3 regions of the Paenibacillus sp. J22P218 genome follow, and region 2 is predicted to be linked to each of the others. Evidence: predicted binding sites of a transcription regulator. Region 2 holds the regulator's gene; each other region holds the start of a gene.

The links. Region 2 encodes LexA, which represses DNA repair genes until DNA is damaged. Its sites were predicted from a motif close to CGAACATATGTTCG; they were not measured.
Region 1: recA (recombinase RecA) is a predicted target of LexA. The motif match lies at 7,015-7,028, and genes of this name have one in related genera.
Region 3: AC0YN0_RS09195 (YolD-like family protein) is a predicted target of LexA. The motif match lies at 7,651-7,664, and genes of this name have one in related genera.

What each region holds. Positions count from the first base shown of each region.
Region 1 is NZ_JBWDNL010000001.1:1,689,288-1,699,504, forward strand. It holds gene yfmH (EF-P 5-aminopentanol modification-associated protein YfmH) at 1-1,110, shown strand, start outside; gene ymfI (elongation factor P 5-aminopentanone reductase) at 1,125-1,853, shown strand; gene AC0YN0_RS07110 (DUF3243 domain-containing protein) at 1,965-2,216, shown strand; gene AC0YN0_RS07115 (DUF3388 domain-containing protein) at 2,420-3,187, shown strand; gene AC0YN0_RS07120 (helix-turn-helix domain-containing protein) at 3,213-4,139, shown strand; gene AC0YN0_RS07125 (YajQ family cyclic di-GMP-binding protein) at 4,163-4,654, shown strand; gene pgsA (CDP-diacylglycerol--glycerol-3-phosphate 3-phosphatidyltransferase) at 4,907-5,482, shown strand; gene AC0YN0_RS07135 (competence/damage-inducible protein A) at 5,574-6,824, shown strand; gene recA (recombinase RecA) at 7,099-8,151, shown strand; gene AC0YN0_RS07145 (RecX family transcriptional regulator) at 8,284-8,973, shown strand; gene rny (ribonuclease Y) at 9,186-10,217, shown strand, end outside.
Region 2 is NZ_JBWDNL010000002.1:1,079,134-1,089,350, reverse strand. It holds gene rnz (ribonuclease Z) at 1-338, opposite strand, end outside; gene metH (methionine synthase) at 454-3,870, opposite strand; gene AC0YN0_RS14040 (1,2-dihydroxy-3-keto-5-methylthiopentene dioxygenase) at 4,035-4,583, shown strand; gene AC0YN0_RS14035 (HAD family hydrolase) at 4,664-5,452, opposite strand; gene AC0YN0_RS14030 (hypothetical protein) at 5,477-5,983, opposite strand; gene AC0YN0_RS14025 (aldo/keto reductase) at 6,044-7,033, opposite strand; gene AC0YN0_RS14020 (DUF896 domain-containing protein) at 7,123-7,314, opposite strand; gene AC0YN0_RS14015 (LysM peptidoglycan-binding domain-containing protein) at 7,493-7,780, opposite strand; gene lexA (transcriptional repressor LexA) at 8,027-8,647, shown strand; gene AC0YN0_RS14005 (hypothetical protein) at 9,231-9,437, shown strand; gene AC0YN0_RS14000 (hypothetical protein) at 9,707-9,898, opposite strand.
Region 3 is NZ_JBWDNL010000002.1:91,027-101,243, forward strand. It holds gene AC0YN0_RS09155 (NAD-dependent epimerase/dehydratase family protein) at 1-57, shown strand, start outside; gene AC0YN0_RS09160 (hypothetical protein) at 77-1,057, shown strand; gene AC0YN0_RS09165 (glycosyltransferase family 2 protein) at 1,060-2,181, shown strand; gene AC0YN0_RS09170 (sulfotransferase domain-containing protein) at 2,203-3,000, opposite strand; gene AC0YN0_RS09175 (sulfotransferase) at 3,211-3,954, shown strand; gene AC0YN0_RS09180 (glycosyltransferase family 2 protein) at 4,006-5,154, opposite strand; partial or broken gene AC0YN0_RS09185 (LuxR C-terminal-related transcriptional regulator) at 5,402-5,548, shown strand; gene AC0YN0_RS09190 (Kelch repeat-containing protein) at 5,825-7,033, shown strand; gene AC0YN0_RS09195 (YolD-like family protein) at 7,703-8,038, shown strand; gene AC0YN0_RS09200 (hypothetical protein) at 8,031-8,216, shown strand; gene AC0YN0_RS09205 (hypothetical protein) at 8,203-8,397, opposite strand; gene AC0YN0_RS09210 (hypothetical protein) at 8,390-8,572, opposite strand; gene AC0YN0_RS09215 (hypothetical protein) at 8,686-9,360, shown strand; gene AC0YN0_RS09220 (discoidin domain-containing protein) at 9,792-10,217, shown strand, end outside.

The DNA of each region.
Region 1 (10,217 bases), on a different contig from region 2:
GTACCGGACGGCATTGCGCACTTCCTGGAGCACAAAATGTTCGAAGAGCCGACCGGCGACATCTTCGCCGTATTCGCCGCACAGGGCGCTTCGGCGAACGCCTTTACGAGCTTCGACCGTACCGTCTATTTGTTCTCCGCGACCGAACAGATTAATGCCAATCTGGAGACGCTCATTAATTTTGTCCAAAATCCTTATTTCACTGATACGAATGTCGATAAGGAAAAAGGCATCATCGAGCAGGAAATCAATATGTACAGGGATAACGCCGACTGGCGCGTATACTTCGGCTTGATTGACGCCTTGTACCACAATCATCCCGTGCATATCGATATTGCCGGCACGGTCGAGTCCATCTACCAGATCGACAAGGAAACGCTGTATCGCTGTTACGAAACGTTTTATCACCCGTCCAACATGCTGCTGTTCGTGGTTGGCGGCGTCAAGGCCGATGAAGTGTTTGATCTCGTGCGAGCTAACCAAAACAGCAAGACGTTCAGACCGCAAGGCGAAATACGGCGCTTCTTTGACGATGAGCCTTCTTCGGTCAAAATAACGCGTAAAGTATCCGAGCTTCCTGTATCGCTTCCGAAAGTGATGATCGGCTTTAAGGAGAAGGAGGTTGGTCTCGAAGGCGAAGCGCTGCTCCGTCAAGAGGTCGAAACGAAGCTTATGCTTGACGCGCTGATCGGCCCAAGCTCGAAGCTCTATCAGAGCCTGTATGAGCAAGACTTGATCTCCGATTCCTTCGGCCATGAATTCAATTCAAGCAGCGGTTATTCTTTCTCGGTTGTCGGCGGCGATACGCCGAAGCCGGATGAGCTGATCGCTCAGATTAAGCAAGCAGTGGAAGCGCTATTGGAGTCCGGTATCGAGCCTGCGGCGTTCGAGCGATCCAAGCGCAAAAAAATCGGCGGATATCTCCGGATGCTTAATTCCCCAGAAGCGATTGCCGGCGAGTTTACGAGATACCGCTTCCGCGACAGCGATATGTTCGATGTGCTGGCATTCTACGAAAGCTGCACATTAGATCAAATTAATGAACGTCTTCGCGGGCATTTCGACTTTAATCAAATGTCCGTGTCGATCGTACAATCGCCTGCGGAGTGAAGACATTGCAGCAAATGACGGTTTTGATTACCGGGGGAAGCCGCGGCATCGGGGCGGCCATCGCCAAACGATTCGCCGCGGAGGGCGTCAACATTGTCATTCATTATTTGCATTCGCATGAAGCAGCTAACGAAACGGCTCGCACATGCATGGCGCTAGGCGCAAATGTATTGACCATCTCCGCCGACCTGCGCTCCAAAGAACAGCTTGAGCGGATGCGCGACAAGCTGAAAAGCCATCATATGCTGCCTGATATTTTGGTTAATAACGGAGGCATATCGCATTACGGCATGTTAATGGACGTCACCGAGCAAGACTGGGACGACGTCATGGCTGTTAATTTGAAAGGCATGTTTCTCTGCTCGCAGCTATTCATGCCTCATATGATTGCGGAGCGTTTCGGCCGCATTATTAACGTGTCGTCCATTTGGGGCATCTCAGGCGCCTCCTGCGAGGTTCTGTACTCGACGACCAAGGGCGGCATGAATGCATTCACGAAGGCGCTGGCTAAGGAGCTGGCGCCCTCTGGGGTGACGGTGAACGCGGTTGCGCCAGGCGCAGTTGATACGGTCATGATGGACAGCTTCAACGAGGAAGAGAAGGCTGCGCTGCAGCAGGAAATTCCGGTCGGACGATTCGGGTCGCCCGAAGAGATTGCATCGCTCGTCTACTTCTTATCGTTGCCGGAATCATCGTATATAACAGGGCAAATTATTAGCCCGAACGGCGGATGGCATACGTAGGACAAGCATCCAATGTTGTGCAATGCCCGTTTGTTGAATAATCAAGACCACAATATCGCATCATAAGGACTGTTGCTTATTCTTTTCCACACCCACAGGAGGCGAAGAGTCATGTCAACCGTCCTAACTAACTTTGCTACATGGAAGCATTTCTTGGCTGATCGCGTATCGCAAGCTAAGAAGATGGGGATGACCGAGGAGACGATTGCGAGCTTAGCATTCGAGATCGGTTCATTCTTGGATGAGAAGGTCGATCCAAAGAACGAGGAAGAACGTCTTCTGAAGCAGCTTTGGGATGCCGGCGATGAAGCAGAGCGCAAAACGCTCTCTTGCTTGATGGTGAAGCTCGTCCAGGAATCTTAGAACCGCAGGCTGTGTCCTAAACAGCCGTAATCGTCGCAATCAATGTGAAACAGCAGAGGAGCCTCCGAAATGGAGGCTTTTCTGCAATGTTTCATGTGAGGTTGCAGGATTGTGATGAAAATTGTAGAATAATGCTTTATGACGTATAATTTTCCGCACAACCATTACGATTATGTTCAAATTTAGGACGGTGACAGCAGGCAATGGAAAAAAAACAGTGGTATATGGAGTACAAAATACATAAAAACCGTCCGGGCTTGCTCGGAGACATCGCTTCCTTGCTCGGGATGCTCGAAGTAAACATTATGACGATTAACGGCGTCGAGGATCGTACGCGCGGCATGCTGCTGCAGACGGACGACGATGAGAAGATCGAGCTGCTAGGCAAAATGCTGCAGAAGGTTGACAACATTACGGTCAACAAGCTTAGAACGCCTACGATTGTCGATATATTGGCCGTTCGTCACGGTAGATATATCGAGCGAGATTCCGACGACCGCAAGACGTTCCGATTCACGAGAGACGAGCTCGGCATATTGGTTGATTTCCTTGGCGAAGTGTTCAAGCGCGACGGCAATCAAGTGATCGGGCTGCGCGGCATGCCGCGTGTCGGCAAGACCGAATCGATCATTGCGGGCAGCGTATGTTCCAATAAACGTTGGACCTTCGTATCCTCGACGCTGCTTAGGCAGACGGTTCGCAGCCAGTTGTCTGAGGACGAGATGGGGCCAAACAATATTTATATCATCGATGGTATCGTAAGCACGATCCGTTCCAACGAGAAGCATCATGCGCTGCTTCAAGAGATTATGGCCATGCCTTCGACGAAGGTCATTGAGCATCCGGACATTTTCATTAAGGAGTCCCATTACGATTACAGCCACTTCGATATTATTGTTGAACTGCGCAATTCTCCTGATGAAGAGATTTCTTATGAGAAATTTACCGCAAATTATACAGACGACTTCTAAAGCAGGGTAGGAAGGAGGTATTTCAATGTCTGATTTGGGCGCGTTGCTTCGCAAAGCGAGGGAGCAGCGAGGGTTGTCGTTGGATGATATTCAAGAGACTACGAAGATTCGTAAACGGTATTTGGAAGCGATTGAAAGCGGAGATCATAGCATTCTGCCAGGCAGCTTCTACGTAAGGGCATTCGTGAAAAACTACTCCGAAGCGGTCGGGCTTGATCCCGACGAAGTGCTGCGGCTCTATCAGCATGAGGTGCCTGCAGCCCAGAAGGAACAATCCGCGGAACCGATTCCTGTACGGGCGCCTCGCAGAGTGAAGTCGCAATCGTCGGAGCGTATGGGGAAAATCGGCTTTAACGTAATGATGTGGTGTTTTCTAATCCTTATTTTTGTTGTGGTGTGGATGTTTGTCATTAATCGTGACCCTAATCCGGCAGACAAGCTCGATCAGAAGACGCCGATTACCGATGCTTCGCAGCCTCCAACGGACAATAATGAAGGAAACGGCACAAGCACGGACAATCCGGTGCCATCTGCAACACCGGAACCGACTCAGGTTCCGACGACGGTTACTTTCGCGAGTAAAGTCGGCAAAGCGGATAAATATGATATCGGTCCTGAGGGAACGCATAAGTTGGAGATTAAGGTTAGCGGCGGCAAGAGCTGGCTCGAGATTCGCGTAGGCGGCGCAGGTGGCGAAAAGCTGTATTCGGCCAATGCGGATGACGGGACGGTTGAGACGCACGATCTAACGCAAACTTTGTATGTGAATGTCGGCCGGGCTGACCTCACGGAAATTACGGTTGACGGCGTGCCTGTTCCTGACGGCGACCGTGCCGGATCGAAGAAGCTGCTCATTAATCCGATCGTATCAGCGGGACAGCCGACCGATACGAGCGATACAGGAGAAACTGGCGGAGCGGGCAACGAGCCGGACTCCGTAACATCTGAATAGAAGTACGAGAGGAGAGATTGTGGTTGAGTTCAGAAAGTTCATTTGACATTGTATCAAAGGTTGATATGGCGGAGCTTGTTAATGCGATATCGCAAGCCGAGAAAGAGATCGAGACGAGGTTCGACTTCAAGGGCAGCAAGAGCAGTATCGCGCTCGAGAAAGAAGAGCTTGTTATCGGATCCGATGATGATTATAAGCTGAAAGCAGTTATTGACATCTTGTTGTCCAAGATGGTTAAGCGCGGCGTCCCGATCAAAAATATGGATTACGGCAAAATCGAAGGCGCCTCGGCCGGTACGGTCCGCCAAAAGATTAAGTTAAGACAAGGCATCGAGCAGGATGTCGCCAAAAAAATCAATATTTTGATTCGCGATTCGAAGCTTAAAGTAAAAAGCCAAATTCAAGGCGATCAAATTCGGGTGACGGGCAAGAGCCGCGACGATCTTCAAGCGGTTATGGCGCTTTTGCGCGGAGCGGAATTGCCGATTGAGCTGCAATTCATGAATTATCGATAACTTTGCATCTAGAGCTGCACAATGTTACATAGCCGCCTTGAGCCTCGCTTTGTCGATCGTTCGCAAAGCGGGGTTTTGCAGTTTTTTTACATACTATCAGATGCAAGAAACTGCATTGGCTGTTTTTGACACATAGAAAACCATGTATTATACTTGAACTCGAAGTATTTGAAAGCTGCATGAAATTGGTTCGATCCATAAGGTACGTGTTACGCACACCTATGAGTTTGACATGTCCGGGGAGGTAATTGCATGAATCTGGCGAACCGCATAACGCTTGCCAGAATTTTTTTGGTACCAGTTATTATGTTGTTTTTGCTTATGAAAGTTGATCTAGGGTCGCTAACAATAGCCGACTTCACCATTACATACAATCAAATCGTTGCGGCGCTTATTTTCATAGTGGCGGCGAGCACGGATGGTCTTGATGGTTATATTGCCCGCAAGAACAAGATCGTCACCAATCTAGGCAAGCTGCTCGATCCGCTCGCAGACAAGCTGCTTGTGGCAGCCGTACTTATCTCGCTCGTTGAAATGGACAAGTTGAGCGCATTGATTGCGATCATTATCATTAGCCGTGAATTTGCCGTGACGGGCTTGCGTCAAGTCGCTTTGCTCGAAGGTTCGGTAATGGCGGCCAGCAAATGGGGCAAATGGAAGACAGCCATTCAGATTACGATGATTATTGCGCTGCTTATTAACAACTTCCCATTCGCCTTCATCGATTTTCCATTCGATGTCATTGCGAGCTGGATAGCAGCAGCGATAACGGTATACTCTGGCGTTGATTACTTCGTGAAGAATAAGAAATTAATTCCCGTAGAATAGCCGATAAGCATCTTTCCGATTAAAGGAAGGGTGCTTTTGCATATAGTAGGATATTAGAACGCTCACGCATGTAGCAAAGGAGAGGCTGCGGATGAAGGCAGAAATTATTGCGGTCGGCACAGAACTGCTGCTTGGCCAAATTGTAAATACGAATGCGCAGTATTTATCGCAAAAGCTTGCTTCGCTTGGCATCGACGTATATTATCAAACGGTCGTTGGCGACAATGCCGCAAGATTAAGGAAAGCAATCGAAATTGGACGCGCGCGCGCAGATCTGCTTGTCTTCACAGGGGGACTTGGTCCGACGCTAGACGATCTGACGAAGGATGTGCTGGCCGACTACTTGGGAAGAGGACTATATCTCCACTCCTCATCCATGGAGCGCATTGAGCAGCTGTTCGGTTCACGGGGATTGCATATGGTCGAGAGCAACCGCCGCCAAGCGAATATGATCGAGGGCAGCGATGCGATTGACAATAGCGCCGGCCTTGCGGTCGGCAATGGTCTGGACGTAGACGGTACGCTCTATTTGCTGCTGCCTGGCCCTCCTAAAGAGATGAAACCGATGATTGATGGTCCTGGCGAGGCGTGGCTTCGAACGAAGCTGATTGATGAGCAGCCGCTATATTCGCGCCAGCTAAAGTTCGCGGGCATTGGCGAGTCGAATCTCGAAGCGAAGCTTATCGACCTCATTGAGGCGCAAAGCGATCCGACTATCGCCCCTTATGCGAAGGAAGGCGAAGTGGCGGTACGCGTGTCCACGAAGGCGGCAACGCTTGCTGAAGCAGAGCGGAAGATCGACGATATCGTCGATCAGATTAAAGCTAGAATCGGAGAGCATTTGTATGCGCAGGATGACATCCCGCTGGAGGAGGCTATCGTACAGCTCCTGAGAGGCTCGCGGCGCAAGCTGGCAAGCGCGGAGAGCTGTAGCGGGGGATTGTTCGCGGAGCTCGTTACGAACGTTCCTGGCAGCAGTGGCGAGTTCGTGGGGGGTGTCGTAACCTATACGAACGAGATGAAACATCGGCTGCTCGGCATTCCGATGTCGCAGCTCGAAGGAGACGGCGCTCCCGGGGCGATCAGCGAGTCGACAGCCGCTCTCATGGCTGAGCGCGTCAGACAGTTAGCCGATGCCGACTTCGGCGTCTCGCTGACCGGCGTTGCAGGACCTTCCGAGTCGGAGGGCAAGCCGGTTGGCCTTGTTTACTTCGCGATCGCGGAGCGGGGCAAGGACACGCTCGTGCACACGACGAACCTAAGCGGAGATCGGGCGATGATACGCTTAAGAGCGGTGAAAGCTGCGATGTACCGGCTCTGGCAGGCTCTTCGGGAGAAGTGATCGGGTACGGGTTGTAACGAGGAAGCTAAGTAGCCGATCTTTTTTACTGGCAAACACTGATGCTGAAAAAAAGCTTGTCTTTTGTCGAAGGCAGATCTATAATCGGAAGTAGTTATCGGAAGAACCGTGGCGAAGAATACTTTGCTGCGGTTTTTTTATTGTCCTCTGGCATGCGCATCTAGAAAAAAAGCGAATGTATGTTCGAAAAAAATGCTTGGCAAGCAGTCATAAGTAAGGTATCATACAATTATAAACGATGAAGGATGTGAGTTTCTTGTCGGACCGTCGCGCTGCGTTAGAGATGGCTTTACGCCAAATCGAGAAACAATTTGGTAAGGGTTCTATCATGAAATTAGGTGAATCTACACACATGCAAGTAGAGACCGTTCCTAGCGGTTCGCTTGCTCTAGATATTGCGCTTGGAATCGGGGGCTTACCTCGTGGTCGTGTTATTGAAGTATATGGACCGGAATCGTCCGGTAAGACGACAGTTGCTCTTCATGCTATTGCAGAAGTACAACGTATTGGCGGACAAGCTGCATTCATCGATGCGGAGCATGCACTTGATCCGCTCTATGCTAGCAAGCTCGGTGTTAACATTGATGAGCTGTTGCTCTCCCAGCCGGATACAGGCGAGCAAGCACTCGAGATCGCTGAAGCGCTTGTACGTAGCGGCGCAGTTGACGTTATCGTCATTGACTCCGTTGCCGCACTTGTTCCAAAGGCTGAGATCGAAGGCGACATGGGCGATTCGCACGTTGGTCTTCAGGCACGTTTGATGTCGCAAGCGCTACGTAAGCTGTCCGGCGCGATTTCGAAGTCGAAAACGATTGCGATCTTCATTAACCAACTTCGTGAGAAGGTTGGCGTTATGTTCGGCAATCCGGAGACAACGCCGGGCGGACGCGCACTGAAGTTCTACTCCAGCGTACGTCTTGATGTACGCCGCGTTGAAACGCTTAAGCAAGGTAATGATATGGTCGGTAACCGTACGCGTATCAAGGTCGTGAAGAACAAAGTTGCACCTCCGTTCAAGCAAGCAGAGATCGATATTATGTACGGAGAGGGCATCTCGAAGGAAGGCTCATTGATCGATATCGGCGTTGAGATGGATATCGTTCAGAAGAGCGGTGCTTGGTTCTCTTATGAAGGCGAGCGTCTTGGACAAGGCCGCGAGAACGCGAAGCAATATTTGAAGGACCATAAGGACATTTCTGCTGTCATCGAGAAGAAGATTCGTGATGAGAGCAATCTATCGGCTACGGCGCAGCAAGCGAACTTTAACCAAGAGCCGCAAGAAGAAGACGAATTCGAAGATCTGGAATAGAGCTGCAACAGGCAGTATGAACTTATAGCTAATGTCGCTTCGCCGTCCCGTAAGGGGCGGCGAAGCTTCGTTTAAAAGCGACTTAACCGCCTAACGGCAGTAACGTCAGCTTGTCGGGAGGTCGTCAGCACAGTGGTTGAGCAGCATTCGGATGAAGATGGATGGATGATTATATCCGTTAAGCAAGACAAGAAGGAACGACGGAGATACCAGCTGTTCGCAGGATCAGAGGAGCCGTTATTAAGCGTTCATGAGGATATCCTAATAAAGTTCAGTCTTATGAAGGGCCGATTGCTTTCCGAGTCGGAGCTGGAAGAGATAAGAACGGAGGACGAGCGATATCGCGCTTATGCATTGGCGGTTTATTACTTGGGCTCAAAGCCGAGGACGAGAAAGCAGATCGAGCAGTATTTATTAAGGAAGCAATTCGAGGAAATGAATATTCGTTATGCGCTCGACCGTTTAGAAAGCGAGCATATTGTGGATGATGAACAATATGCGCTTCAATTCGCCGCTCAGCGGTTGAAGAGCGGTCTAAAAGGCAGGCATTGGATTAAGCAGGAGCTGCAGCAGCATGGCATCTCGCAAGAGCTGGCCGGAGAAGCGCTGCGTACGCTGAATGGAGAAGCGGAGTTAGCATCCGCAACTGCAGCTGCTGGAAAGAAATGGCGTTCTCTCAAAGGCACGCCGAAGGAAAGAAAACAGAAGCTGATTGTCTTTTTGCTGAGGCGCGGATTCCCGAGCGACATCGCTAGAGAAGCCGTGAAGTCAGTTGATAGTGATGAAGATGAGGATGCTTTCGACATGGATGAGGAGTACTAAAGGAAGCTGTAAGCCGTTTTCGCTTGACAATTGATTTTACGAAACGATAAAATGAGGATGTATTCCTTCTATTTGAATCAATTTTCCTTCCAAAAGTTGATTCGAAACGATTATTTTCGTCAAAATGGTAGATGAGAAACGGTTTGGAAACCGATTGAAAACCTAATATCATCCCAAGCGAAAGCTTGGTGTGCAACAAGGAGGTGAACAAGATGCATTATGCAATTTGGATCTTGATCTGTCTCTTTGTTGGCGCAATATTCTTTGTGATTGGTTATTTTATTCGAAAGTCGATTGCAGAGGCTAAAATTTCGAGTGCCGAGCAAGCCGCAGTCCAAATCGTGGAAAACGCGAAGAAGGAAGCGGAGGCACAGAAAAAGGAAACCGTACTTGAGGCAAAAGACGAAGTCCACAAGCTCCGTTCGGAAGCCGAGAGAGACATTCGTGAACGACGCAATGAGGCTCAACGTCAAGAACGACGTTTGCTCCAAAAAGAGGAGTCGTTGGATAAGAAAATAGAAGCGCTAGAACGCAAAGAAGAATCTGTAGCCAACAAAGAGAAGCGGATCGAAGAAACGCAGGAGCAGATCGACTCCATTTATAAGCAGCAGCTCAGTGAACTTGAGCGTATATCGAGTCTGACGATGGAAGATGCGAAATCAATTATTTTGTCGAATGTTGAACAGGAAGTACGACATGAGACAGCACAAATGATTAAAGAGATCGAGCAGCAAGCGAAGGAAGAAGCGGACAAAAAAGCGCGCGACATTATTTCCCTAGCTATTCAACGCTGTGCGGCGGATCATGTGGCAGAGACGACGGTATCTGTCGTAACATTGCCTAATGAAGAGATGAAAGGCCGCATTATCGGGCGCGAAGGCCGCAATATCCGTGCTTTGGAAACATTGACCGGTATCGATCTCATCATCGACGATACACCGGAAGCGGTCATTTTGTCTGGATTTGACCCGATTAGACGTGAAATTGCTCGTACATCTTTGGAGAAACTTGTGGCTGACGGACGCATTCACCCTGCCCGTATCGAAGAGATGGTCGAGAAATCCCGCAAAGAAGTGGATGAGCGTATCCGTGAATACGGAGAGCAAGCTACTTTCGAGGTTGGGGTGCATGGCTTGCATCCAGATCTAATCAAGATTCTGGGCCGATTGAAATATCGGACGAGCTATGGTCAGAACGTATTGAAGCACTCCATGGAGGTTGCTTACCTGACGGGTCTGATGGCT
Region 2 (10,217 bases):
TAGTCGAGTGTCGTTCCGCTAATCTCGAACACCGTCTCGATGTAACGTCTTAACCCGCGAGGCCCAATCAAACGAAGCGGAGTGATTCCTCCATCAAACGAGCGTGTGCTTATCAAGCCTGGCAATCCATAAATATGATCGCCATGAAGATGCGTTACGAAGATCGTAGTCAGCTTGCTTAATTTAAGCGGCGTCTTCATTAATTGATGCTGTGTTGCCTCGCCTGCATCGAACAACCACCAATCACAGCACGGCTCGGGCAACTGCAGCGCTATCGAGCTAACATTACGATGCTTGTTAGGACGGCCTGCGCCAGTCCCAAGAAACCATATGTGCACTGCCAATTCACCTCGCTGCATAGCTTATGTATATTCGTTAATGCCTATGAATGAAGCCCGACAGACCGGTTATTGAACCGTTGCAGGGCTTCATTGCTGCCTATAGAGTTATCGCTTATACTTTCTCGACATTGAAGTATTGCGCCTCTGGATGTGCGAATACCATCGCAGATACCGATGCTTCCGGCTCCATCATGAAGCCTTCCGTCAGCTGTACGCCGATGTCCTCAGGTTTCATAAGATCAAATAATGGCTCTTGATCTTCCAAATTCGGACAAGCCGGATAACCGAACGATACCCGGATACCTTGATAGCGTGCGCCGTGGCGCTGCTTCATCGTCATCTCCGCAGGATCCGGATAGCCGCAAATGTCGCGCATCATATGATGGACGCGTTCAGCCATTCCTTCCGCTACTTCAAGCGCTACCGATTGCAGCGCGTGGGAACGCAAGTAGTCGCCGTTATCCTTCCACTCATTCGCAAGATCGCGTATGCCTTCGCCAGCCGTAACGACGAGGAAGCCTACATAATCCATTACGCCGCTCTCAACCGACTTCAAGTAATCAGACAAGCAAAGGAACGGTTCAACCTGCTGACGCGGGAATGTGAAACGCTTAATCTCTTGCGTCTGATCCTCGGGATTATAAATAATAATATCGTTGCCCGACGATTGCGCTGGGAAGAAGCGGTACATGCCATGCGTGCGAATGATTCCTTCCGCACTGCCTCGGCGTAAAATTTCGTCAACAGTAGCCTTCAGCTGTACAGCCTTCTCATTTCCTTCGGCAAGCAGATTGTCGACATTGCCTTTCAATCCAAGATGATGGCCGAGCAGCATCTGCATGTTCACGTACGGAATAACATGTGGAATTGGCACATCACGCAATACATGACGTTCAAGATCAGGCGGAGCAAATACAGGAGCATCCGGCGATATTTTGGAACGAACCGCACGCGTAAGCTCAGGCATCTTTTTCTTCTCTTCTTCTACTTCGCCGCCCGAAGCTTTATATGCAGCCATCTCCTCTTCCATACGCGTACGATGCGTAGGGTCCATGAGCTTGTTCGCAATATCGAGTCCATCCATCGCATCCTTCGCATAGAGAACAAGTCCGTCATACTCAGGACCGATTCTTGTTTTCGTAAATTTACGCGTGAGCGCAGCGCCGCCGACCAGAATCGGCGCATCGATGCCCGCATTGCGCAAATCCTGCGCTGTAATGACCATTTGCTGAGCCGACTTTACGAGCAGACCGGATAAGCCGATAGCATCGACCTTCTCATTGCGGTAAGCTTCGATAAGCTGTTCAGGCGGTACTTTAATGCCGAGATTTATTATTTTGTAGCCGTTATTCGATAAAATAATTTCAACGAGGTTTTTGCCGATATCATGAACATCGCCCTTAACCGTTGCAAGAATGATCTTGCCTTTCACGGACGATTCGTTTTTCTCCATGAATTGCTCCAGGAAGCTGACGGACGCCTTCATAACTTCTGCGCTTTGGAGCACCTCGGCCACAATGAGCTCATTGTTGTTGAACAGGCGGCCAACTTCCTCCATCCCTCTCATGAGCGGTCCATTGATAACGTCCATTGCCGAATATTTCTGCAAGGCTAATTCTAGGTCAGGAATTAAACCTTCCTTCGTTCCCTCAATAACGTATGATCCAAGACGCTCTTCGAGGGAAAGATTAGATATTTTCTCCTTCTTCTCGACCTTCTTGTCGCGGAAAGCAGCTACGAACGAAGCTAACGTCTCATCATTCGTATTATAGATCAGCTCTTCGGCCAAGCGGCGCTCTTCATCAGGAATAGAGGCGTAACGCTCCAGCTTCTCCGTATTCACGATGGCATAGTCAAGACCTGCCTTCGTCGCATGATACAAGTAAACCGAATTAAGTACTTCACGACCTGCATCCGGCAATCCGAATGAGATGTTGCTTAGTCCCAGAATCGTTTTCGTACGAGGATACTTTTCTTTGATCATCCGAATGCCTTCGAGCGTCTCAACAGCAGAGCCGATATATTGCGGGTCGCCAGAGCCAACCGGGAACATGTTCGGGTCAAAAATAATGTCAGCAGGGTTCATGCCGTATTTATTAACGAGCAAATCATACGAACGATCCGCCACTTCGAGCTTCGCTTCACGCGAAACAGCTTGTCCTCTTTCATCGATAAGAATCATGACGACAGCTGCGCCGTAACGGTGAATTAGCGGCAAAATTTTCTCGAATTTGGACTCGCCGTCCTCTAAGTTAATCGAGTTGATAATGGCTTTGCCTTGCGAATATTTCAAGCCGAGCTCAATAATATGGTCATAGGTGGAATCGAGCATGAGCGGCGCTTTGATTTTCTTGACGACCTGCGGCAAAAACTGATGTACGGCATAAGCCTCATCAATATCCGTGTCCTGCAAGTTGATATCAATAACATGCGCTCCGCCCTTCACTTGCGCTCTTGCAATTTCGGAAGCTTCATCGAACTTCTCTTCTTTAAGAAGCCGTTTGAACTTGCGGGAACCGGAAATATTCGTACGCTCGCCGATCATAATCGGACGGTTATCCGCTTCGATGAACACGGTGTCGATACCCGATACCGCATCCGGGTGCTCGCCCATCTTCGTGCGCGGCGTATAGTTTGCCATTGTCTCCGTCAAAGCTCGAATATGCGCAGGCGTCGTGCCGCAGCAGCCGCCGGCAATATTAAGCCAGCCTTGTTCTGCAAATGCCGACATCTTCTTAGCAAGCGATTCCGGCGATTCATGATAATGGCCGTTCTCATCCGGTAATCCTGCGTTCGGATAACAGCTAATTGCAGCATTCGCGATTTCACTCAGCGTTCGGAGATGGTCACGCATAAATTCAGGTCCTGTCGCACAGTTTAAGCCAATCGAGATCGGCTTCAAGTGCTCCAAGGAAATATAGAACGACTCAATCGTTTGACCCGCGAGCGTCGTTCCCATTGGTTCGATCGTACCCGAGATCATAATTGGCAGCTCAACGCCAAGTGTATCAAACGCGTTACGTATGCCGATGCTTCCAGCCTTAACGTTAAGCGTATCCTGCGATGTCTCTAGAAGCAGAGCATCAACCTGTCCTTCAATAAGAGCTACCGCTTGCTCGTAATAGCTCTCTACCAGTTCATCGAACGTAACGCCGCCCGTAACGGAAAGCGTCTTCGTTGTTGGTCCGAGCGCGCCTGCAACATAACGCGGCTTGTCAGGCGTACTATACTTGTCTGCCGCATCGCGTGCCAGCTTAGCCGCAGCGAGGTTGATTTCTCTAGCTTTCTCAGGTATATCGTAATCGGCAAGCACGACGCTAGTCGCGCCGAACGTATTCGTCTCCAGAATGTCGGCTCCAGCCTCGAGGTATTGCTCGTGAATCAACTGAATCACGTCCGGACGAGTTAGAACGAGCATTTCGTTACAGCCATCAAGCTCTGGACCGCCAAAATCATTTTCATTCAGGTCTGCTTGTTGAATCATTGTACCCATAGCGCCATCCAAAATAAGTATGCGCTCTTGCAGCATTTGTTGTATGGTTGGTTTAGACAATTCGTACACCCTTCCCAAAATCATTAACAATTAGTTTATCAGAATCGCTTAGGACTGAAAAGCAAATCCATCGACATCCGTCATCATTTGTTTTATAATTATTATATCATTTAATTTCTATTGGAAAAGAGGGAATGATCATGGCTGAAATTAGAATTCGCAATACCGAACAACGTATCTCCGGCGAAGAAAACGTCCGTGCATTTCTAGAGCAACAGGAAGTTCTATATGAACATTGGAATACAAGCAAGCTTGCTCCCGAGCTGCAAGAAAAATTCATTCTTTCTGATGAAGAGAAGCAGCAAGTGCTTGCTACTTATGCTGAGGAAATTAAAGATCTCGCTGAACGCCGCGGGTACAAAACTTGGGACATCATTACATTGTCCGAAGCAACGCCAAATCTGGATGAGCTTCTGAAGAAATTCGAGAACGTCCATACACATACCGAAGATGAAGTTCGCGCGATTACAGCTGGTAAAGGCATATTTATCATCAAAGGCACTGACGATGTTGGTTACTTCGATGTTGAGCTTGAAGCAGGCGATGTCATTTCCGTACCGGAATACAAGCCGCATTTCTTCACTCTAATGGATAACCGTCAAATCGTGGCTGTTCGTTTGTTCATCGAAACAGAAGGCTGGATCGCTCATCCATTCGCTGATCCGGTATTCGAAACGGACAAAGCGTAACGGATATCGAATTCAATAATGCAAGCCCCTCATGCTGCAGCTTTGCCGTAGCCGAGGGGCTTATTTTATTGCTTATTCTTTTATTGCTCGAGAATTTGCAGCAGCTCTTCCAGATGCTTAATTTCGCAAGTAGGAATAATATCGTCATTCCGAACCATATCGTGGCGATTAATCCATACGGATGTCATGCCAATCGTATTTGCTCCAAGAATATCGGTCGTAAGCTTGTCACCAACCATAATACCATGCTCCGGCTCGATGCCAAGACGCTCAAGGGCATGCTTGAAGATCGATGCGGCCGGCTTGCCTTCGCCGAACTCGCCCGAAATAATAATATGATCAAAATAGGGAACGAGCTGAGGAACGCCTGCCAGCTTCTCGCGTTGCAAATCCGGCGAGCCGTTCGTTAGCAGCAGCAACTTATATTTCCCTTTTAGCGAATCCAGCACACGGAAAGTCTCATCATAAACGATCGGACGCGACCGACGTTCAGCCGGGAACTTCTCTGCTAGCTCAGCGCCAAGCTTCGGATCATCTACACCAAGCGCTAGCAGCCCCCTCGTCCATGCTTCTCTGCGATAGCCGGGCGCAAGACTTTCCAGCTTGCGGAATTCCTCTTGCTCTCCCTCACGGAAGTTCGCCCACAAGCCTTCGAACGGATTGATGCCAATCATCTTCGTGAACGGGAACGTCTCATACGATTCGTACAGTGCCCGCGCTTCGCGGCGAACCGCTTCTTCAAGTGCGTTAACGTCTACACCCGTTAGGTCAGCAGCTGCCTGGCAGGTTGCTTCGAAAGCTTCTTTCACACTGCGGTCATCCCACAGTAAAGTGTCGTCTAAGTCAAATAATACAGCTTGCTTTGCCATAATAATCATTACTCTCCCATGCCTTTATTTTTGCTGAAATGAAATACCGTTCGCTTGCGCGAACAATTTAAGCTTTTCATTAATTTCATCCGTAGGGTAACGGTTAATCAAACGCGAGAACACCCAATTACCGCCTTTTTGCGGCTCAATGACAACATAACCAGGCTGCGTGCTAATGCCTTTAATGGAAGAAGCCGTAAGACGCTTGTCCCCCATCATTCTACGCGTCTGAACATAGTCCTTACCGATTTGGATATAAGGACGTCTTAAGAAGAATAGACCTGCTAATACGACATAACATGCAATGGTTACATAAAACATCGTATCGATCTGATAGTCCTTCTGGCTCTGGATCAGAATAACGTACAATCCGATGAACAGAAGCAGTAGAATCGGTGCAATATAATTGCGACCGACGATTTTTACCGCTTTCTCGCCGTTTAGTACGATAGAACCTTCACCATGTTTTTTGCGTTGTTTGTTAACTTGACTCATGTTTTTGCGCACCTTGCGCTCCCAAGAACGTGACAAGCTTATTCCTCCTACTTCGGCCTACATCCGCAAGCCTGTCTATTATGCGAACAATCTCAATTATCCTAATGGACGCTGGAACTTCGTAATGAACCGGTTCGGATAATCGTCAGGCAATGCGCTTATTTCGTTCAACTTGTCCCAAATATCGACAGGCATCTCCCAGTTCACCGTGCCCATATTTTCCTCGAATTGCTCTAAGGAACGAGCGCCGAATATTGGAGAAGTAATACCTTCCTTCTGCAGCAGCCAGCGTAATGACACCTCGGCTGGCGCTTTGTCCAATAGCTTCGCTGCCTCAATCACGGCATCTAGAATAGCAAAGTTGTGGTCAGATGCACGGTTCACCCATGCGCTCTCGCCAACCTTCGAGGTTAGACGACCCTCCGTCGGAATGTCGCGATTATATCGTCCTGTCAGGAAGCCGCCTCCGAGAGGCGCCCAAGGGATAATCCCTACCTTCTCTTCTAGACATAACGATATCATTTCCCTATCCATCTGTCTGCTTACTAGACTGTACTGAGGCTGAATGGAGACGAAGCGTACGTATCGATTCACATCGCTAAGAGCAAGCGACTTCATCAATTGCCATGCAAAAAAGTTTGAACAGCCTATGTATCGTACTTTGCCCGAAGTAACAAGATCGTCAAGCGCCCGAAGCGTCTCTTCAATTGGCGTAGCCTGATCCCATACATGGACCTGATAAAGATCAATGTAATCGGTCTGAAGACGCTTCAAGCTCGCCTCTATGCCGTCCATTATATGTTTGCGGGATAATCCTACGCCATTAATGTCGCCAGAAGTCGCCATTCTTACTTTCGTTGCAAGTACCGTCTCCGAACGTTTGCCGCGAATTGCCTTACCCACAATCTCTTCCGATCTTCCGCTAACATATACATCTGCCGTGTCGATAAAATTGCCGCCTTTGTCATAGAAACGGCCGATCATTTCAATCGAATCCTGTTCGCTTGTCGTGTTGCCGAACGTCATCGTTCCAAGACATAATTCAGAGACGGCTAGTCCGCTTCTGCCAAGCAACCGATACTTCATAGATGAATTCCCCCATCGCTTCAGAAATGGCACTCGTACACAAGACTTTATGGAAGAAAGGCCAAGCGGAACTCGGCCATAACAGACACTTAATGCTTAACGTTATCCTGGTCCTCGTCCTCAACATACTTAATCGTATCGAGCTGCTGTCTGAAGTTGCTCTTAAAGTTGTTCAAATACTGCCTTCGAAGCTCATCACGCTCGGTCGTTTCCTCGTCGGTCAAGCCTACCGTTTTATTTTTCCGAGAAAGCTCGTTGATCCGCGCTATTAACTTATCCATATCCATATTTAACGTTATACTCCCCTCATGCTGTAAATGTTCTACCCTTTACTTTGACATTTTCATAGCGTAATTGTCAAGGCGGCACTTCCATCATGTCGGCAAAAAGAGTAGCTGAAATAACGAAAAAAAAGCATCAAACCGTCTCCGGTTCAGATGCTCTCTGCGTACAAGTTCATTATATAGAAGGAATAACAAGCTTCTGCCCCGGATACAGGTCCGTCGACTCTAGTCCGTTACGCTCCTTAATCAAATAGATGACGTATCGAATATCTTCCTTCTCACTGGCAAAACGATGAGCGATCCCCCACAATGTATCGCCTGTAAATACGGTCACAAGTTCCTCGTTGACCGCAGCAACAGCGTTCTTGCTGCCAGATGCCTTTGTACCGATCAATAGAAAGCTCGTAAACAAAAGTACGAACAGCATTGCGCATACGATCAGCTTAAGTGCATGACGCCTCACTGCAACCGTATATCGCTTATATATAGGACTAACCTTCATCTCTGGTTGCGTATGTATTGTTCTGTAAAAACTTGGACTCATCATCATCTCTCAGCACCCCAAACGTTTGTTCTGTTCTGAGAATAACACGAACAAACGTTTGTAGTCAACACAAAAATACGAACCTTTGTGCTTAAGAACTTATGTTTGTGCGAACCCGGGTTCTGTGCTATACTTTTGTACAAACATACTAATGGAGTGATCGCAGTGTCGAAGATTTCCAGCCGACAACAATCTATTCTTGATTTCATTAAGAATGAGGTCCGGGAGAAAGGCTACCCGCCTTCCGTCAGGGAAATCGGCGAAGCCGTCGGATTATTATCCAGCTCGACTGTACACGGTCACCTCGACCGTTTAGAGAAGAAGGGCCTTATCCGCCGCGACCCTACCAAACCTCGCGCTATTGAAATTTTGGATACGGAAGGCGTGGACGGTATTATCCCGCTTGCCGTCGCTAAAGTGCCAATCGTCGGTAAAGTAACAGCAGGCGTGCCGATTACAGCTACTGAGAATATTGAGGACTACTTCCCTCTTCCATCACATTTTGTTGGCGACAGCAGCGTCTTCATCCTGAACGTTGAGGGAGAGAGCATGATCGAAGCCGGCATTCACGACGGAGACTACGTCATCGTTCGCCAGCAGCGTACTGCCAACAATGGCGATATCGTCGTAGCCATGAACGAGGATGATGAGGCTACCGTTAAGACGTTCTACAAGGAGAAGAACTACATACGTCTCCAACCGGAGAACTCCTCCATGCAGCCGATTCTGCTCCAGAACGTGACGATCCTCGGTAAAGTCATTGGATTATTCAGAGATATTCACTAATCATTGAGCTACCAACAAGAAGAGGAAGAACGATAGCCTAGCGCATCGTTCCTCCTCTTCTTTATATTGCTTTACTGTTAGTAGACTTTGCCTGTATTTCATACAGTCTAACCAAAAGCGGCATTTCAGTTTACGACTTGTTTAACTGGTCTTGTGTGAAAAATCATATACATTGGGATCATATCTAAATTGGTTAACAGTTACTCGACAGTCTCAGAAATCCAATTAATAATTCTAAATTCATCTTTATAAAGAGCCAAAATATTGACAGAAAAACCCGCTAAGATATCTGCTTTCGCAGAAGCCTTAGCGGGTTTTAGTTGATCCTATCGATTAGTAAAGCGTCAAGTACTGATCGCGTTCCCATTGGTGAACTTGCGTACGGTTTAGGTACTTGCTCAAGTAACGAACAGGAACAAGCTGTAATACGCCTATATTATAGGAAGTAATAATTTTCATCGAGGTTATTAACTGTTCCAAACTGACGTATCGGGGGGCATTTTGGGGGCACTTTTGGGGGCATTTAATTAGCAGCAGGAATCCGTAAATTATAAGCGAATCATACAACAGAGGAGATGAGCGAATGATGAACGTTGATGATTATTTAGGACAAATCTTGATCTTAGAATTAGACACAACTGAAACGCTTGAGGGTCTGTTCGAAAAGGTTGATGATCCGGAAGTTACGGACTGCTATCAAGTTAGAAATGGATCAGAGTTTTGGATCATACCCAGACACGTTATAGCCAGAATTATTCCCATACCTTCACAAGGCTTCAAATTGCAATAAAACATGCCCGCTAACCTACTTAGGTCGGCGGGCTTTCTTGAAAACTCCATTTAAAAGGCTTTGGCTTCTCTTCCTCACTGCTATATACAATCTGAAACGACTTGTTGCCGCGATCCCAAGACACGTATCCTTCTATCACAAGTTTGTGAATCGCTGTTTTAATTCGAGGCTTTCTTCGCTGGGCCAACCGTTGCAATTGATCCAGATCGACTCGAAATGGATTATGCCGATACTTATTCCAAAGCACCGTCAATATTTTTCGTGAATCATCAGACAGCATACTGCACCATCTCCACGTCGACGATCTGATCCAGCTTAAAACTGCGCGGTGCGTTGGCCGTATAACAAAAGGTACACATGCTACCACCCTTGACGCCCAAGACCCTAACTGTCCTGAACGATACCTCACGCTGCTTATCAATATAAATGAGCTGCACAGTCTTACCAATAAACATCTCCATGCTATACCTCCAACACGAACGTTTGTTTGTATTATATACGAACAAACGTTTGCGAATCAAGACACAAAAAAATCCGGCTCATTGGCCGGATTACTTCAATCTGTCGCGTTCAATCTTTTCTTCGATGGCAGTCAGGATATAATCATTTAGGCTTACACCAGCAGCGGCAATTAGTAAGGCTCAACAACGAATTGAGGAGTTCATTCAATTTTACAATAATGAACGGATTCAAATTAAACAAACAGACACCAATCGAGTATCGACTACAATTTACAGCATGATCGTTAGATAAAAATCAAATGTTAGACTGAAATTCATT
Region 3 (10,217 bases), 990 kb from region 2:
CCGATCGAGAAGGGACTTGCGTTATGCCTTCGCGCTGCCGTCCGCGATCAAGAATAGAGTAGATAGGAGAGAGCATATGATTTTTTGCAGCGTTACGACGAATAACCATCTTGGGTTAGCCGTTATGATGGCATGCTCCATTAAACAATATTATCCCGGAGCGAAAATCGTATTATGTCTGGTAGAAGAAAATAAATCCGTGCTGGCGCCTTATATGTCGCTTTTCGACGATGTCGTATTGGCTAAAAACCTCGGCTTTCCCCAATTCTACCGCCATATTTTCAAGCATAGCGAAATTGAAGGTCCGTGCTCTTGCAAGGCGAGATTGATGCAATATGCCTTTAATCGGTTTCCGCAAGAGAGCAAATATGTTTACACGGATACGGATCTGATGCTGTACGGCGATATTTCAGAACTTCTCGACGCATTGGACTATTATCCGATCATACTAACGCCGCATAACTTCCAACCGAAGCCGGCCGTTATCCGTCACGGGGTATTCAATGCAGGTTTGTTCGCCTTGCGCAAATCGCCTGCAGCCAATCGTTTTTTAAAGTGGTGGGCTCATAAGCTGGATACAAGTTGTTATTTGGATGTTGATAAAGGGCTGAATGCGGACCAGAAGTGGCTCGATTACGTACCACAATTATTCGGCGGCTATATATTTCCGCATCCAGGCTATAACGTGGGGCCTTGGAATTTGAATGAGCGCATCATTAGCATTTCGGATACGGGCACGTTTCTTGTGAACAGCCAGCCGCTCAAAGTGTTTCATTACTCCAGCGTCCTTAGGAATCCTGATTACGTAAGCTTCTTGCAGGAAGGGTACGAGAAAGCGCCGATCAGCGATGCAACGGTAATGCTCGTCAACGGGTATCTGCATGAGATTAGCCCGCTCAGAGGATATTATCAATTGCCTTGGAGCTATTCGTTTTTCCATTCCGGCAGGTCGGTCATGCTGAAAGCAAGGCATAAATTCAGATACCGTACTCGCCTTTTCCCCAAAGTGAAAAATCCTTATGCGAAATCAAACATGTTCTTTTTGAGGAGGAAATAACCGTGCCTGATGTAGGAATCGTTCTTCCGGTATACGTGCAAAGAAGAGATTATCTGCGCGCCGCCATTCGTTCGATCCGTAACCAGCTATACCGCAATTATAGGCTTGTCATCGTCATTGACGGGGTTACCCCAGCGGTGCAGCAAGTCGTGCGCATGGAGGCGAGACGGGATAAGCGGATTCACGTCATCGCCTACGCGCAAAATAGAGGCACCGAGCATGCCCTGAACGTCGGGTTCGACTACTTAAACCGAGTTCCGGGCATCCGGTACTTGACTTGGGTTGCCAGCGATAACATTTACCATAACAATTTCATTAAAGTGCTCAGAAGAAACTTGCGGCTTAGCCCGGATCATGTAGGGTTGGTCTACAGCAGCATGAAACTCATTCAAGGCACAGGCCAGTTTCTTGCCTATACGAATACTTGGCAGAATCAACCAAAGGAGAAGCTGCTCGACTATAACTTCATCTACGGATCGTTCATGTACAAGAAGAAGTATGCGGCAATGGCCGGCGTCTATGAGCATACACCGGTCGAGGACTACGATTTCTGGCTGAAGTTGGCGGAACATTGCAGCATTAAGTATGTGCCGAGGGCTTTGGTCACGTACCGGATGTTCGCTCCTCTCAGCAATTCGTTGAAGATTAAGACCGACCCTGCTTCATTCCGGTACAATCGTTACAAATATCAACTGGTCAAACATCTTGCGCGCATGAGGCGAGGAATCGCTCCCGAGACGAGCATCATCTATTCGGTGAACGGCTTTTCCGAACAAATGGTCAATAGGCTGGAAGAGCTGTTGAATCAGAATTATTCCAACTACCGCATTTACTTGATCGATACTTCTCCTGATGGAAGCGCGGCTCAAGCCTTAAGACTGATTCCGGATACTAGAATCGATTACGTGTCCATCCCGTCGGCCGGCGAGCACGAGGTACGGCAAGCGGCCATCAACTACGCGATTACTCCGTTCGTGCTGTTCTATTCGCTGGATGGAGCGACTTTGGAAGCGGGATATTTGGAGAACATGGCAGCCAATCTGCGATCTATGCCGTATATGGCAAGGGCAGATCAGATAGCCAACAACCAGCTTTATATGTCAGCCGCTCTTGCGGCAGTATAATTCGCAACAAGCCGCTTCCTGTCAGGAGCGGCTATCCTCATCGTCTGCGGGCATGTCGCTTTCGTATCCAAGATCTTGCAGCGTCTGCCCGTATCGAACCGTTAGCATTTTCATTTGTTCGTTCGTCAATCGCTGCTTCCATTCATGAACGATTCCTTTTCGCATAAAAGCGATATTTTTGTTCGTATCCTTATATTCTTCCCACTGATCCTGTTGGGCAAGCTCCAGCTTCTTCATATTGTCGAACGAAGACCAACGAATGGCGCGATAGATGTCTAATGCGCTTTTTTTGATGCCGAGAAACTTCATGATCTTCCTCGTTGTCCTGCCGGTATGCGAGTGAAGGTCTTCGTATTTTATGATAAGAACGCCGTTCTTGATCTCATCCTTGCGGTTAAGCCAGCCGTTCACGTGCTCGTCCCAATTGCCCGGCCATATTCCGCCCGCGCAGAAATGCTGCAGAAATTGATCAAAGCTTAAATCGTATTCCGGAACGGTTTTCTTATGATAGAAATAGAACGATATAGCCACATCGCGGACATCCCGAACGATATAAATCACTTTTGCGTATCTGCCGTCGAATTCGGAATGGCTTTTTACAATATAGGGATTACTGCTCTGGCTGGCTTTCTCCAGGTTGAAATCCGGATAATAAATAGATGTGGTCGTCCTATGGAAGTTGGTCCAATCCGTCGCCTGATCGAACAATAAGGATGAGAGCAGGAATCTGACCCAGGTGTTGCCCGATTTCGGATAGGATACGAGCATGACGACATTATCCGGAGAAAATTGATTGTTGGCATATTGATTGCTACTCATAGAATGAACCTCCTCTCTGATTCATATCTCAATCTATTATTTATTAAATGCTAGATTTGCCGTTCGGTGCTCGTCATGCCGTCCATTTTCGCTAAAGTGAGGCATTGAACACGGAAGCGGCGACTGCGCCGTTTCCCGGGGCATTTCATCTGCATAATATATCTGTAGAACAAGCATGAACATGTAGGAGAGGAGACAGCGGAATTGAACGTGATATTATCGGCGGCTACGCATCGATCGGGATCCACGCTCGTACAGCGCATACTGAACGCGAGGCCGCAGACATTGATTTGGGGAGAGCATCTGGGCGTTCTAAGCCAGTTTCACGCGATATACCAGAAAGTGCAGACGTTATCGGAGAAAGGGAAGTCGAGCCGGCAAGCCTACTTCCAAAGCGGAGAAAATCCGAACCAATGGCTAGCCTTAATGGCGCCGTCGCCAGAGTTCATTGAGAATGCGACGATTTCGTCGGTGCGGACATTCTTGGATCAGCTTTATCAACAAAACAAAGAAGGCCATGATATGATCGGCTTCAAGGAAGTCCGTTACGGCGCCAAGGAACTGACGATTCTGCAAAAATGTTATCCCGAGGCGAAGCTGCTCCTGCTCGTCCGCAATCCGCTCAAGGCATGGGAGAGCTATCCGAAATCATGGGGAGAATACAGCGGCGCGCTTCAATTCGCCAGACAGTGGAACAACAACGTGAACGATTATTTGGCAATGTCGAGAAGCAATCCGCAAGCCTTATTTATTCAATACGAGAAGCTGATTGCCAAGGAAGCGGATACCGTTGGCCGATTGACGGAGCTGGCTCAAATTACCAAAGAAGAGCTCAACGGGGTGCTCGCGCAGAAGATCCGAGGCTCGGTGCGCAAAAAAACGATTACGCCGAAGCAGGCTGCCGTCATTAGGCGAGTGTGTCGGAGGAATATGAAATTGCTTGGTTACTTGTAGCATAACGACGGAAAGGCCGCCCCTTGGGGGCGGCCTTTCCGTCGTTATGCGCTATCGCGAATTCCGGTAAAACGTCTGGAAGGAAATTTCGGCAAGCGATTGAATGGGGCGGGCATACGGAACATGGACCATCTGGCGGATGAGCTTGATCGTTTCTTCGAAATAGTCGATTTCGGCGGAGTAGTCGCCTCGGCCGTAGAATACAACATAAGGCGTCTGCACAAGCTCTAGTCCGCGATTGATTGCCTCGACGTACGATAAACCAGGATACGCGATGTAATCGATACGGGGATCGGGCATCTCCCCGAGTACGGGCATGGCGCTTGTGTCCGGCGTCAAGTCGAGAAGATAAATTTTTTGGTTCAAATAAACCTGCTCCAACAAGCTGTCGAGGCGATGCAGCGTTTCTTCGGAGGCGTCCTCGACCGGGAAGATAACGCTTGTTTCATACGGAATATTCCGCCTTGCCCGAGCTTCTTGCACGCATAGGTTAAGCAAGTATCGCTTCAAATAGTATTTTTTCTTCGAATTGCGCAATTCGAGGGAGTTGCTATGGGGCGACCGGACTCGGAAGTCCATCAGAATTCGCGGCACAAATATCATATCGGATACTTCGGTTAGCCGCAGGAAATAATCGTAATCTTCGACGGGAGTATAACGGTACTCGCCAACCTGCTTGGCATAACTTTTCTTGTAGAGGAACGCGTAACCGATGAAATAGGATTCGAGCAGCTTCTCTTTCGTTTGCTGGCTTTGCCATTGGACATACCCTTTCATCTTCTCGACGTCGACGGGAACTCTTTGGTAATGCATGACGAAGCGAAAGCTGGAGTGAACGAAGCCGACATTCGGAGGCGCGTTCTTCAAGTTTCGGCGGAGGATGCGGATGCAATTGGGGTAATAGTAGTTATCACTGGATACCCATGTCAAATATTTGATGCTGCGCATCTGTTTCAAGACGTTGAAGCCGACATTAAGCGCCGTGTCCGTACCTTGGTTCTGAGGTCTCGGGATAACTTGAACTCTGGCATCTCTTCGTGCAAAGTTTCTTGCAATCCGCAGCACGTTGGGCGTAACGCCGTCAATGACGATAATGAGCTTTATGTTCCGGTAGGTTTGTTTAAGAATGGAGCGTATTGCTTGCCTGAACAGCATACTGTCCTGCGTGTATACAGGCATGACTATCCCAACATCAGCCATAATGAAGAAGCACTCCCTCGTATCTTTTGATAGCATAGTATATTCGGTAGATTCTTATATGACACGGCATTATCCCAGTACGGCCGCTAGCCGCGGTACTCCTTTTCCACTCCAAATGCCTTGGAATGTCGACCGCCCATTTTATTTGATTGCCGCACCAATAAGACCCACCATTCATAAGATAAGTTGACTGTATCCCTTAACCTTGTTAAACCATAAAAACCCGAGCAAGGAGGGGTGACAAACTTTGAAGGGTAGCGACCATAAGAGCAAGTTTTTATTGACGCATCGTGAACGCGAGGTATTCGAGCTGTTGGTACAGGATAAGACAACGAGGGATATTGCACAGCAATTATTCATCAGCGAGAAAACCGTTCGCAACCATATTTCGAATGTAACGCGTTTTCAAACGCGTAAGATTTTCTTCATGAGTTTAGTTTGATGCAATTTTGATGCAAATGAAAAAAGAGCAGCGAGGATTAGTCCTCCTGCTTTTTTTATGTTCCGGTACTCAAAAACTTACTTGATATTTTATGGATGTCATTTTTCCATAAAATAAAAATTGGTTAATATTTCATTGTACTTTAAATGGAAATTTAATATAAGTCTATTAAATTTCTTTAAAAATAAATATGATTATATAACTAAATGATTGAGGGGAAGTATGTGTATGAAAAAAGTATTATTGATTATTATGGTAGCAACACTTTTTGTAGTTTTTAATCCTTTTTCTAAAGACAAAGTGAATGCAAGCTCAACGCATGTGTGGGAGATCCAAAATGATATGCCTATTAATCGAGCTGAATCAGGTGTAGTCGAAATAAATGGAAAACTGTATGTATTAGGTGGGTCAAATGGGTCAGGATCTTTTAGTGAAGTAGATGAGTACAATTTTAGTACTGGTTTATGGTCAAGAAAAACAAATATGCCTACAGCTAAATCAGCATTTGCAACAGCAGTTCATAACGGAAAAATCTATACTTTTGGCGGAATTACAGGAGGCCCCATTGTCAATTCAGGAACCCGATTGGATAAAGTAGAAGTATATGATCCTACTACGGATACATGGACAACGAAAACAAATATGCCTTCTGCAAGATATTGGACTAATGCTGCTACATTAGGTGATTTTATTTATGTAGTTGGCGGCATGACATCTAATGAAGGCCAAACGTCAGTAGTGTATAGATATAATCCTATTGAAGATTCTTGGGCAACTGTTGCTAATCTTACAACTCCATTACATGCTGCTGGTGTTACTGCTATAAATGGAAAGTTGTATGTGATTGGGGGAGGAGATATGACGAAATTATTTGATTACGTCCAAATTTATGACCCAATCGCTAATAGTTGGTCGGCAGGTGCACCAATGCCGACCAAAAGAGATATACTTGCTACCGCTGTTTATGAAAATAAGATATATGCGATTGGTGGATTAGAGGTACCAGATTCGTTATCGCCATCAACAACTGTAGAAGTCTATAACCCTGATTCAAATACTTGGTCTACTGAGGTTAGTTTAAATGTTGCAAGGTTTGATCAAACAGCAGTAACTTATAATAATAGTATTTATGTTTTTGGTGGAGCCGGTACGAATAAAGTTGAAAAATTAAGTCTTAAATCAAATAGTGGTAATGAAGATGGTGGCAATCGAGTACTTCTAACCATTTATCTTTCTGGTGGTTTAGTAAAAGAATATGATTTATCTTATTTGGAGTATGAAGGTTTTATTGCTTGGTATGATGGTTTTACTGAAGGTCAGGGGCAGTCAAGATATGGTTTTCAAAAAACTTGGAATATAGGGCCATTTAAACAACGCACCGAATTCGTTATCTATCATAAGATTGAGTCATTTGATGTTGATGAATATGAGGCATAAATACGTTTCTGAAATTGCGGTTTTTTGTATGGCGATTGCCAACTAAGAGTAGAAGGACAAAACGACATCGCATGTAGTTGATGCAATCGATGCCGGAGGTGATCCATCTATCTCGTCGCCTTACGCGCAGAATTCGCCCCAAACATACGTTTGTGCACTCCGTCGAATGTTCGGGTGCAAAAACCTACGAAGCGTTACAGAGAATTCTGGCGCGTCTGACGATGCAAGCTGGCCCCGCACTCTCGGATGGCAACCGAACAACAGTAGAGGAGGCAGTTGCCTTCGTCCTGGTGACACAGTTTGCGGCGCTTAATTGGGAATGGCCGTTGAGGACGATAGTCCGAGGCCGACGAAAGCCTCATTCCGAGGATGGCGCATTAGCGGTACGCGCATTGTATAAATTACTGCTCAATAAACTATTCCCAAGGAAGCCAACACATTGCGAGTGTGCTGAGCTTCCTTTTTCGTTACGCCGCTTCTGGCGATATGCGGAATTGTCATTTGACCGCATGTTGTTTCGGATTATCTCCTTCCAACTTCGACTACTGGGGCTAAGATGACGGCTCGTAGCGGCTGTGGCATGCCGAAGTAAATGTCACTTTTTATTCCTTGAATATCGAACGAATGTTCGCATATAATAAGGGCATCAATCTCGGAAGGTGATGTTCAATGGCGACACAGAGGAAGAAGCTTCACGGTAACGGAATGTGGGAATCATCGCGCATGATGCTGCCTGAACACGTCAATGAAATACGAACGCATGCGCACGAACGGAACCGGCGGCAGCGCATTGTTTTGGATGAACAGGAATGGGAAGACATTTCTCGAGTGATCGGGGAATCGCTGGAACAACGAACGCTAGTATCGATTCGGCTCTATCATCCGTTTGAAGAATTGGTGGTCGAGGGCGTTGTCGATCGAGTTGATCAAATGCGCCGGCGCTTTATGGTTGACGGAGAATGGTTCGAGATACGGGATGTCGAGGGCGCGCAGATCAGTGATTGATCGGGATCGCCTGCTAGCGGATCTCGAGGGAAGAGCGGAGCGGCTGCGGCGCAGAATCATTGCCGATGCGGAAAGCGAGCTGCTGCTCATGTGGGTAGCGAAGTGGACCGTGATCGTCGATTTGATTGACGAGCTCGAAGCTGGAGAATACGAAGAAAAGCCGCCTAGCGAACCTTGAATTCGCAGGCGGTTTTTACGTAGTGCATTCCGTTTATTGTTACGGTTAACTCGTCCTGCTGCTCAATCAGACCGCCATAGTCGATGATCTCGCCGTCTTGCCAAGCCATAACAGGCGTTTTGTTGAACATGGCGGCCGAGAGATGGGCGTCGGTGGATAAGGTGAAGCCGGATTTAAACATGATCAGGTTTCCAATCTTTTTGGAAATCCCATATAACATCAACAGCTGTGGATTTTTCTTCGATAACTCTTTCACAGGTTGGACATTTCGTGCTGAATTTTTCTTTCATAGGAAATTTACCTTCATAGGTTTTGGTGTAAGGATGACCGCAAGCACAGTTGCTTTGGTACTTCATTCCTATCTATCTCCCTTCTTTTGTTGTCTGATGTGTTTATTCTACAAAGTCAGAGGAATTTCCTTCCTATTGTCGAATTAATGCTATCAGCAAAAATCAGTAGGAGGGTTAGAATGAAATCATACTTACAAGGACTTTTTTACATCGCGATTTTCTTTGTTCCGTTGATGTATTTTGGTATCAATGATCAACCGACAGAAATGGGTATCGCACTTGCAGCGAGTGCTTTAGTGATCTTCTTTTTGAATTTAGAAAAGTTTTCACGGTTTAAAGCTGCAGGTATTGAAGCTGAGATGAAAGAAGTTCAAAAAGTAGTAGACGAGGCTCAAGCGACGTTGGAGCAATTAAAGGCTGTATCAATTCCATTGATTATCACGGTTTTAAGCAATTTGACAAATGAAGGGCGAATTTTCGGTGGGGGTATGGGGGATTCTTTTAAGCTAGAAATGGTTGATGAATTGGAAAAAGTGGCAAAGATGCTTGAACTTGATGACGAGAAACTAAACGAAGTACAACAAATGTTCTTTCAGATGCATATTTGGGATGAATATGATACTTTTAGCTATTCTTTTTCAAATTATCCTGAAGTTTCAGTTGCTCTTCGAAATTTATGTGTTAGAACATCGAGCGATTACCCGACGAGGGAACATTTACTTCAAATTTTACAGCCAATCATCGACGAAATTCCACATGAACTTGAGTTAATGGAGGATTATCTATTCTTTAAAGATGAGCATCGATATAGGCGGCCAGTATTAAGACCAAGAAGAAGAGCAGCGGGCGCATAGTGTAGAATAATTAGTATGCGGGCACGCTAGAATGAGTGAGAACGTATGTTTGGTTAGATAGATGGCTGAATTTGCCCTACATACGCATTTGACGCCTTTATATGGCAATCAGTATAATGGGCTTGTTCTTCCTCTATAGTAACTAAGTACGTATGCCTTTAAATACGTGCCCAGCACGAGGCGCATGAGCGAAGCGTTTATGCGTGTCCTCATCTTTACTGGTGGGGTTTTTAAATAACGATCGATGCATCATACGTGCTCTACATATACATGCAGCAGGCCACTCAAATATTGGGTGGCTTTTTATTATGGGAATATTTACATCAATGACTTTAACCTCTAATCATAATGTAAATATTTGTCGAATTACAGACTGTTTATTGCGGATAAGCCTTCGTATAATTGGCTTATTACAAATAGGAGATGATTTCATGAAGAAAAAGAGTTTTATTTTAGTATTTACAAGTTTGATTTTAGCGCTAGGGTTAATTTTGATTCCTTTTAAAAGTGAGGCAGCAATTCAATATTCGGACAACCTAATTCCTAATATGACATCTAGTACGACTCCATCCGGTGTTGCAAGCTCTAATATTGAACTGTCATATGGTTATTCACTACCGTTCACAGCATTCGACGGAAATTATTCCAATACAGTTGCTAGCGCTTGGACCTCAACTGAGATGAAAGCTTGGTTAAGATATGATTTTCCTATTCCAGAAATTGTAGCTCAATATGTTCTTTATTCACAAAATTCTGTTCCTCTACGCGCTCCCAAAAGCTGGACTTTCGAAGGATCAAATGATGGGACTAACTGGAGTGTGTTAGATACTCAATCGGATATAACTGGATGGGAAGAT